3 regions of the Thermoanaerobacter siderophilus SR4 genome follow, and region 1 is predicted to be linked to each of the others. Evidence: riboswitches for the same ligand, from Rfam matches in the RefSeq annotation. Region 1 holds a riboswitch; each other region holds the start of a gene.
What was found. A riboswitch is a leader RNA that binds a small molecule or an ion and turns the genes downstream of it on or off. The one in region 1 is predicted to bind cyclic di-AMP.
Positions count from the first base shown of each region.

Region 2: another riboswitch for cyclic di-AMP. It lies ahead of THESIDRAFT1_RS12620 (NAD/NADP-dependent octopine/nopaline dehydrogenase family protein); the one in region 1 lies ahead of THESIDRAFT1_RS09465 (C40 family peptidase).
Region 3: another riboswitch for cyclic di-AMP. It lies ahead of THESIDRAFT1_RS12140 (cell wall hydrolase); the one in region 1 lies ahead of THESIDRAFT1_RS09465 (C40 family peptidase).

Region 1 is NZ_CM001486.1:1,931,367-1,934,494, forward strand. Features, by position in the region: gene THESIDRAFT1_RS09455 (peptide ABC transporter substrate-binding protein) at 1-799, shown strand, start outside; tRNA gene THESIDRAFT1_RS09460 (tRNA-Leu) at 994-1,081, shown strand; cyclic di-AMP (ydaO/yuaA leader) riboswitch at 1,243-1,375, shown strand; gene THESIDRAFT1_RS09465 (C40 family peptidase) at 1,381-2,304, shown strand; gene typA (translational GTPase TypA) at 2,424-3,128, shown strand, end outside.
Region 2 is NZ_CM001486.1:2,534,203-2,537,330, forward strand. Features, by position in the region: gene THESIDRAFT1_RS12615 (cobalamin-dependent protein) at 1-807, opposite strand, end outside; gene THESIDRAFT1_RS12620 (NAD/NADP-dependent octopine/nopaline dehydrogenase family protein) at 804-1,904, opposite strand; cyclic di-AMP (ydaO/yuaA leader) riboswitch at 2,006-2,137, opposite strand; gene THESIDRAFT1_RS12625 (helix-turn-helix transcriptional regulator) at 2,200-2,850, opposite strand; partial or broken gene rsfS (ribosome silencing factor) at 2,959-3,128, opposite strand, start outside.
Region 3 is NZ_CM001486.1:2,441,740-2,444,867, forward strand. Features, by position in the region: partial or broken gene THESIDRAFT1_RS13340 (group II intron reverse transcriptase/maturase) at 93-264, opposite strand; gene THESIDRAFT1_RS12140 (cell wall hydrolase) at 738-1,541, opposite strand; cyclic di-AMP (ydaO/yuaA leader) riboswitch at 1,541-1,667, opposite strand; gene THESIDRAFT1_RS14400 (hypothetical protein) at 1,726-1,884, opposite strand; gene THESIDRAFT1_RS12145 (sensor histidine kinase) at 1,971-3,128, opposite strand, start outside.

The sequences.
Region 1 (3,128 bases):
CTGGGATAAATACAAAGAAATTTCAAACGTAAATATTTATAAATACGTTATGCAAGATTATGTATTTATGGCCCCTAATTATCAAAAGCCAGCTTTGAAAGATTCAAATGTCAGGAAAGCGATGTGTTATGGAATAGATGTTGACAAAATTTTGAGAGATGTATATTTCAGTCATGGGTTAAAGTCATGTATTCCCGTTCGCCCTGATTCGTGGCTTTATAGCAATAAAATAGTATCTCATAATTACGATATAAAAGAGGCAAATAAAATATTAGAGGAAAGTGGTTGGAATTTAGTTAAAGGGATAAGGAGCAATGGAACTTATCAGCTCAAATTTGATTTGCTGGTAAATGCAAATAATCCATATTTGATTAAAGTTGCTAAAATTATAAAGAATAATTTAAAAGATGTAGGAATTGAAATAAACATTGTACCAAAAGATTGGAGCAATTTACTAAGTTCTGTATATTCGGGTAAATTTGATTTGGTGTTAATGGAGTGGAATTTAAGTTATAATCAAGATATGTCTACAATGTTTATGACAAAAGGCAAAGACAATTTTATGGGTTATAGTAATTCTAAAGTTGATGAAATATATAGTAGAATTTTTTATGATTCAGAAGAGAATTCTTTAAAAACAGATTATCAGGCTTTGGAACAAGTTTTTTTAGAGGAACAACCCATAATTGGCCTTTTCTATATTGAAGGAGCAGTTATGGCATATGACAATGTAAAAGTTGTGGACCCTACTGGATTTAATGTTTTTAACAATATAGAAAAATGGTATATCAAAAAATAGGTATTGACACTGACCTAAAAAGATTATATAATTCATAGTGTGACGAAATTAAATAAAGCGTGCGGTGGTGGCGGAACTGGCAGACGCGTACGTTTGGGTGTACGACTACTCAGTGATGGATATTTTAATTGAAATGATTAATAGGTTTGCCACCTTGACAAACGAGTTAAGTGAGCAGTATAATAAAAACGCAGGCGGGCGTGCTGGAATTGGCAGACAGGCATGTTTGAGGGGCATGTGAGAGATAATCTCGTGTGGGTTCAAGTCCCACCGCCCGCACCATAAATAAAAGAGAAAAGAGGCGTTAAGCCTTTTATTTTTTGTCACACAAATTATTAATTTTTTATAAAATATATTAAAAAAAGATTAAAAAATTTAAGAAAATGTAATGTAAACATTGACTTTGACTGTAGGATATGATAAGATAAGACAAAAGGACAAAATATGCAATCTTGCCGAATCCGAAAGGTACGGAGGAACCGCTTTTTGGGGTTAATCTGTAGCTTTAAGCTGCAGTAGGGATACCTTCTGTCCCGCACCCGACAGCTAACTCCGGAGGCAATAAAGGAAGGAGATTTGCAGTGGATCAGCGAATAGGAAAGATGATTTTTGGAATTTCTGTGTTTGGTGCGACGCTGATTGGTAGCTCTTTTTTGAACCCAGCGTTTGCGGAAGGACTGGGAGTTGGAAAGATTACAGGCAATTATGTAAATGTGCGGACTCAAGGAAGCTTATCAGGAAGTGTCATTGCCCGCTTAAATTGGAATGACACAGTGACTGTGTTAGATAAGGAAAACGGGTGGTACAAGATAAAGCTTTCTGATGGAAGAGAAGGATGGGTTTTTGGTGAATATTTATCCGTAAGAAATTCTTCTAATGTCTCAAGAGGAGATTCGGAAAAAGCAGCAAGTGTTGGTATAGTGACAGGTAGTTACGTTAATGTGAGAAGTGAAGCGGGTTTATCTGGCAGCGTTGTAGCACAGCTTAACAAGAATACTACAGTGAATGTGTTGGGTAAACAAAATGGGTGGTATAAAATAAAGCTTTCGGACGGAAGAGAAGGATGGATTTACGGAGAATACTTAGCAGTGAGGAGCCCTTCAAGTATCTCAAGGGGTGAAGTAGATAGGAGTTTGATAGATAAGTTAATAGATTTTGCCAAGTCTTTTGTGGGGACTCCTTATGTCTATGGAGGTTCAACTCCAAAAGGATTTGATTGTTCCGGCTTTGTTCAATATGTTTTCAAGAATGTAGGTATTAATTTACCAAGAACGGCAAATGAGCAAGCTACTGCAGGAGAATATGTAAGTTATAACAATCTTCAACCAGGAGATTTGGTATTTTTTAAAACTTTAGGAAGCAGTGTGATAAATCATTCAGGAATATATATAGGTAATGGTGAGTTTATACAAAGCTCTTCAGGTAGAGGGAAGGTCATAATAAGTCCTTTAAACGAAGGGTATTATAAAGAACATTATGTTACAGCAAGAAGAATTATAAAATGACCTATGATAAAAAGAGTGCTCTAGAGAGTGCTCTTTTTTATATTGACTATTTTTATTCCTTGAGATATTATATAATACTGTATACGCGATATAGCCTATTTTATGGAAGGAGATACCTTATGAAATTTGTAAGAGAAGATGTAAGAAATATAGCCATTATTGCCCATGTTGATCATGGTAAAACTACTTTGGTTGATGCTATGCTTAAACAAAGCGGTATTTTTAGGGCAAATGAAAAAGTTGAGGAAAGGATCTTGGATTTTAACGATTTAGAAAGAGAAAGAGGTATAACAATTCTTGCTAAAAATACTGCTGTTAGATATAAAGATGTGAAAATAAATATAGTGGATACCCCAGGACATGCAGATTTTAGCGGTGAAGTAGAGCGAGTATTAAAAATGGTAGATGGGGTACTTTTGTTGGTAGATTCTTTTGAAGGACCTATGCCACAGACCCGTTTTGTATTAAGTAAAGCATTGGAACTGGATCTAAAACCTATAGTTGTCATAAATAAAATTGATAGGCCTGATGCAAGGCCTCAGGAGGTTATTGACGAAGTCTTAGATCTATTTATTGAATTAGGAGCAAATGATGACCAAATTGATTTCCCTGTTGTCTACACCTCTGCAAAAGAAGGTATAGCAAAATTAAGTTTAGAAGAAGAGTCTCATGACTTGAGACCTCTTTTTGATACGATTTTAGACTATATTCCTGCACCAATAGGAGATATTGAAGCACCATTACAACTTATAGTGACTACTTTAGATTATGATGATTACATTGGGAGAATTGCCATTGGAAAAGTAGTTAGAGGAAAAATAATT
Region 2 (3,128 bases), 600 kb from region 1:
TCTGCCGTCCAATACATTATACCAGCAAAGGGGAATCGCTGCCCAAGCGTTATGGATAGTCTCTAGAAGCATCTCTGCCATCTTGAAAACATCATTTGTACCACTGTAACATCTGAGAAGAGGATAGTTACCTCTTCTTGAAGCCTCATATATTCTTATTAAGTCTTCTTTCTTTCTTATAGGAACACCGCCTGCTCCGTCCAAAGATTTGTCATATTTCTTATCAAAGAAGTGCTCTTGAGCATTTTGGTCTGGTGCTATAGAAATTACATCTAAAACTTCTGCTTCTGCTATCTTCTTAACTCCTTCTATAGTGTCCTCCAATGAAGGAAGCCCAAAGTGATGCCTTATTATAGGATAAGGATATTTATCTTCTATTCTTCCAATTAATGTATCAGCAAAAACTCTTTGTCTATGGTTTGAACTTCCTCCTCTTAAGAAATTAATTGTAGCTTCATCGCCATTTTTACCATCAAAAACTGCTGCAAATATTCCTGATTTACGAGCTACTTCTGCAGTAGGCTCTGTCCCTCCAAATACCCATTTTATATGTTGCAAATTATTTACTTCTATTTCCCTCTTGAGTTCTTCTAAAAGTTTTTCAAGAGCTGAAGGAGTTAGTCTAAAGCTTACTCCTACAATCTCCGGCTTATGTTCTTTAACAGCTTCAATCAATTTTTTAATAGGAACTGCAGGACCTAAAAATACAGTCTCATAACCTTGCTGTTCTGCAAATCTCAAAAAGTTATACACACCTGCTACATGGACGCAATTACCTATCGCTGCCGCTACAATTAACTTTTTCATGCTATCGTTACCTCCTTTCTTTTCCCTTCAACCAATTCTATAATTTCTTCAACTGTCATACCTTGTATGCCAAGCTTTTCAGCCGTTCTTCCAACTTTCCAATAATCTTTTCCGTGCATAACTGAAGCAAGATGTATAACAGCATCAATAGTGGGGGTCTTAATGCCTATTTCTTTCCCTATAGAAGACATAGGCACTAAACTCATAGGAACATCTTCAAATATATAACGACAATCTAATGTTTGAGGAGCTAATAAACCAACATAAGCTTTTGTATTTTGAATTGCCTCATATAGATTTTCTCCTTCCGCATTATAACTTTCTTTTAGCCATCTTTTAGCGGAAATAGTATTTACGCCCAGAGCTTTTGCCACCATCATTCTCTCATTATCTATTTTTTCCAATATCTTTGCAACAGAAGGAGAAATGCCTTCCCGATAATATTCAAAATTCCCTTTAGTAGTTTCTATTCTCGCTGCATTCAAAAGAGTAGGGGTGGGATGAAAAACAGCTCCAAAATTGTTAAGACTCGTTTCAAGAACATTTTGCGCCGGAATAAACTGAGAAAATGCAGTATTAAGTGTTTCCACCACTATTTCTGTTTTTTCTTTAGGTATTGCAGCAACAGACACTACTTCTTTTATTTTGTATATTTTAGCTCTTCCCATGGAAGACCTGCAGGCGTATATAAAAGTATCTGTTTCTGCAATAACTACATCTAAATCTTCTCTTTTTCTTGTAACATTATGAAACTCTAAAGCACCACCAGTTCTCCCAGGGTTTAATACAATTATTTGACCATCCCTAAGATATGGCAGCATGTCTTCGGCAATTTTATAATGGGCAGAAGCAGGAACTACAACTAAAACTATATCAACATCTTTAATAGCTTTCTCCATGTCATCAGTTATCACATTTAACTTGCCAAACCCTTCTACTTCTCCTTCTAATTCAATTCCACCTTTTTCTATAATAGGAAGTAATTTTTGATAGGTTCTATTGTACAAATTAACTTTATAGCCTTTTAAAGCGAGATGCCCCGCTATCGCTTGACCCCCATTCCCAGCTCCAATTACTGCAAAAGAGAGTTGTTTCATTTTTACTACCCCCTTTTAAAGAAATGAAAAAGCTATAGAGGGAAATCTATAGCTTTAACCTTCGGTGTCTGTAAAAACCCAAAAAGACACCAATGCTATCATCCTCCTCTTTCAACGCTTACGAGGTTAGCTGACGGGTTCGGGTCGAAAGATAACCCTACCATCTTTTAAAAGATGGATTCACCCCAGAAAGTGGTTCCCCCGCTTCTTTACGAATTCAGCGTTTAGCATTTTATTTAATTTTCAATTTATTTTTATTATATCATAAAATCAAATATTTGTAAAGGAAAACAGACTAATATTTACCAAAATCCTCTCCTACCCTTATTTCATCCAAATAATTATATATAGTATATCTGGAAACACAGAGTATTTTTGCTACGTAATCCACAGCGCCCCTTATTAAGAAAGTCCCTTTTGCATCTAACATTTTCACTATCTGAACCTTTTCTTCTTTTGTCATAAAATTTACAGGTTTACCATAATTCTCTAATGTAGTATTCACAATGCTTTCCAAAACATCACTTACACTGCCCGTATAACTTTCTCTATTTTCTTCTGTAGTATCAGCTACTTCACAGAATTCTGATAAGGTATTTTTCACCATAATAAATTCTGAAATATCGATATTAATTGTAAGGCACCCAATGGGCTTGCCATTTTCATCTTTTATAAAAATCGCGGACGACTTCAAAATTTTTCCATCATTGCTCTTGTTTTTATAATTTATTAAATTCTCAATATTATCTGATTTCAATACTTTTAATATAGCCTCAGGCAATGGAGCCCCCACTTCTCTTCCCGTAACATGGGGATTTATGATCGCAATGATAGGATTTTGTGGGGAAGAAAAGTCATGTAATGCCACTTCGCAATTTTTGCCAAATGTATTAGCTATACCTTCCAGTACTGGGATCATGCTTTTTAAGATAGGATGTGTTCCCATTGGCTTTGAATCCCCCTAATCATACAATATTAAATATATGCGGTAGAGAGTAAAAAATGACACAAGAGATAACAGCATTAAAAATTTATTAACGTTATTATACATACCTTAAATGCGGTTGTCAAGCACTATTTCCTTTGCATCTGCCCACAATCTTTCTAAATTATAAAATTCCCTTTCGGGTTGTTGAAATATGTGAACTATTACATCTCCATAATCCATCAAAATCCACTTGCCCCAATTGTAACCCTCAATATGATCAACAAAAACGCCGTCTT
Region 3 (3,128 bases), 510 kb from region 1:
CCTTCCCATTCCCCATAAGAATTTCCTTAGGCTTCCCTTTTATTTTGAAACAAAGTAGCTTGTATGGAGGTTTTCCATGTTTCCCTGGTTTTAACTAATCTTTTCAAGCATCTTGCCGGTATATCTTTGTACCTCGTTTCTTCCATCTTCCGACGCCGATGATATACTATGCACTTCCGTTGTCTTTTGAAATTCCATTTCTCTATTCAACGGATAGCCTCTTTGTTGAGTTGTCTGCAGTCTCTGCATATCTTTCGAGTCCATAAGATTTCCAAAACCTCCTAACGTTCGGTCCTTCCTTATCTATTCATGTCTAGATAAGTACTATGACCTCTGCTGACTTCTCAAGGTTCAACCATACATCACTGTATGGGTTGTCACTTCAGATTTTACTTCCATGACTTATCCTTGAGACCTCCCCGGGTAAGAACGATAACTTTCATCTCATATATCTGCCAGATTTACTGTATGGGATTCGGGTAGTGTTGGACTTCGTTTTGTTACGCAAACTCATCCATCCCAATTCAGCCTCTTATCTGGTTCTTGTTCATCAGACCGAGATTTTGCCTTAAGCTTCCTTCAGATTCCACCTCACGATGGACACCCTTGCTCTTGGCTAGTGGTTCCCACTACCAAGCCCACAGCGGACTTTCACCGCCTAGTTATCGCCCATGCCGGGCGCACGTCAAAAACGGGTACTTAAATTGTACCCGTTTTTGACCCTCTCATCGGAAGTTTTACCTGCCGTAACAGAAAACCATATTACCTATTCTTGCCGCTATAGGAAGTGACCACAACCACGCATTAGTAGAACTTTGGTCAAAATAATACAAGGCTCCGTTTGTTGGGTCAACACCACTTAACGCATCTCTTGCTGCACTTATAGCGTCAGCTGAGGCAGGTCTATTTATCCACCCATTTAACACAGGAGTAAATTGGTAATTTCCGTATGCATCGACTTGATATATCACGTCTTTTATAGTATTAGGGAAAATACCACTTTTAACTCTGTTTATTACTACGGCCGCAACTGCTACTTTAGCCTGGTATGGTTCTCCATCTGCTTCCGCGGTAACAAGTCGCGCAAGGAGGTCAAATTCCTCTTTTGTGTAGGGTATTACACCCCTTTCAATAGAACCTCTGCTGACATCCTGATATGTCCTATTAGAAGAAGTATCACGGGGTATAATAAAGACTTGTCCAGGATATATTATGTCGCTTTTGTATCCGTTTGCAGATTTGAGCATATCAACAGTAATACCGTATTTTAAAGCAATTAAGTACAAGCTGTCACCTTTTTGGACAACATATGTGTTATCACTGCCCGGCACTTGTAAAACTTGCCCTGGATATATTATTGTATTTTGAAGGCCGTTTAAAGACATCAGCTTAGTATAGGTAGTCCCGTATTTTTGACTTATACCCCATAAGGTATCGCCGGGTTTAACTGTGTAAGTTGCGGCAAATACTGATTGGGAAATAAACAATCCGGCTATAACTGATGCGATGAGAGGTTTGACCTTGATGCGAATATTAAACATGTTGTTCCCCCTTTTGCCTCCGAGGTTAGTTGACGGGTTCGGGTTAGGGACACCCTACCACAAAAGTGGATTCACCCCAATTTAGTTCCCCCGTACCCCTTATCGGGGATTCGGCATATTTTTAACTAAATTATAGCCGGATATTTAACTTGTGTCCATATTAAACTGGTGGAAAGATAGGTACTTACTGGCACTCACTGTAACCACAGAAAGGACAGAAAACACAACCTCCCTCATGAACCAATTTAGCACCGCAATCCGGACATGTAAACACATTTACATTATTTTGATCAGCTTTATTTTCTTTTAGCTGTTTTTTATCCTCTGCCACTTGGTTTTTCATTTTAATCACCTCTATATATTGTTGTATTATTATAATACCACACAATATATAGAATTTCAAGAGCAAAGTTCGATAAAAAAATAACATCACCTTAAAGGCAATGTTATGGTAAATTCACTACCTTTCCCTACTTCACTTTTTACAGTGACACTTCCTTTGTGTTCCTCAATAATCCACTTAGCAATAGCTAATCCCAATCCTGCCCCACCTGTCTCCTTGGCTCTCGCTTTGTCTACTCTGTAAAACCTATCAAAAATATGTGGAATATCTTCTTGTGGTATACCTATGCCATCATCTTTAATTTTTATATAGGCTTTTGAATTATCTTTCCCCACATCAATTTCTATATTGCCATCTGAAGAAGTGTATTTTGCTGCATTGTCTAAAAATATCCTTATAAGCTCTTTAATGAGTTTTTTGTCAGCCGTTATATTTATGTCATTTTGCCCTTTTACAACTATATTTTTGCTTTCATTTAACATTTTTATTTCCTCTGCAACTTCTTTTATTACATCCTTTAAATTAAATTGTTCCTTATTTAACTTTATTGACTTATTATCTCCTTTTGCCAACAAAAGGAGTCTTTCAATGAGATGCTCCATGTCTAACGTTTCTCTTTTAATCGCCTCTATAGCCTCTTGCAATACGGCTTTGTCCTCTTTTCCCCATCTATCCAACATGTCAATATACCCTTTTATTACAGAAATTGGGGTTCTAAGTTCGTGAGAAGCATCAGAGACAAACATGTTCTGCCTTTTAAAAGAATCTTCCAACCTATCCAGCATGTCATTAAAGGTTTTTGCCAATCTTGTAAGTTCATCGTCTTCTCCATATATTTTAAGTCTTTTATTTAACCCATGGGCATCTATCTCTCTTACTTCTTTTGTCATATAATCCACAGGTCTTAAAGCCCTCTTTGTAACGAAATATCCTGCAATAAAGGACACAAAAATTCCTGCCGCATCCGCAAAAAACATCAAAATAAAAAGTAGCTTCAAAAACAAATATTCATTTTCCATGTCTTTTATCACTTGAATATAGAACACTTTATCATCGCTTTTAAAAATGGTATTGAGGTAAGTCAAATCCTTATCATATTTGTCAATTTTAACAGGAATATCTATGTTTACATCATGAGGAATATTAATTCTTTCTAATCTTTTAGAAGAATAGATGACATTCCCTTTTTCATCAAATATTTTTGTATAAATATTTTCATTTGGTATGCTTGAAAAAATCAAATC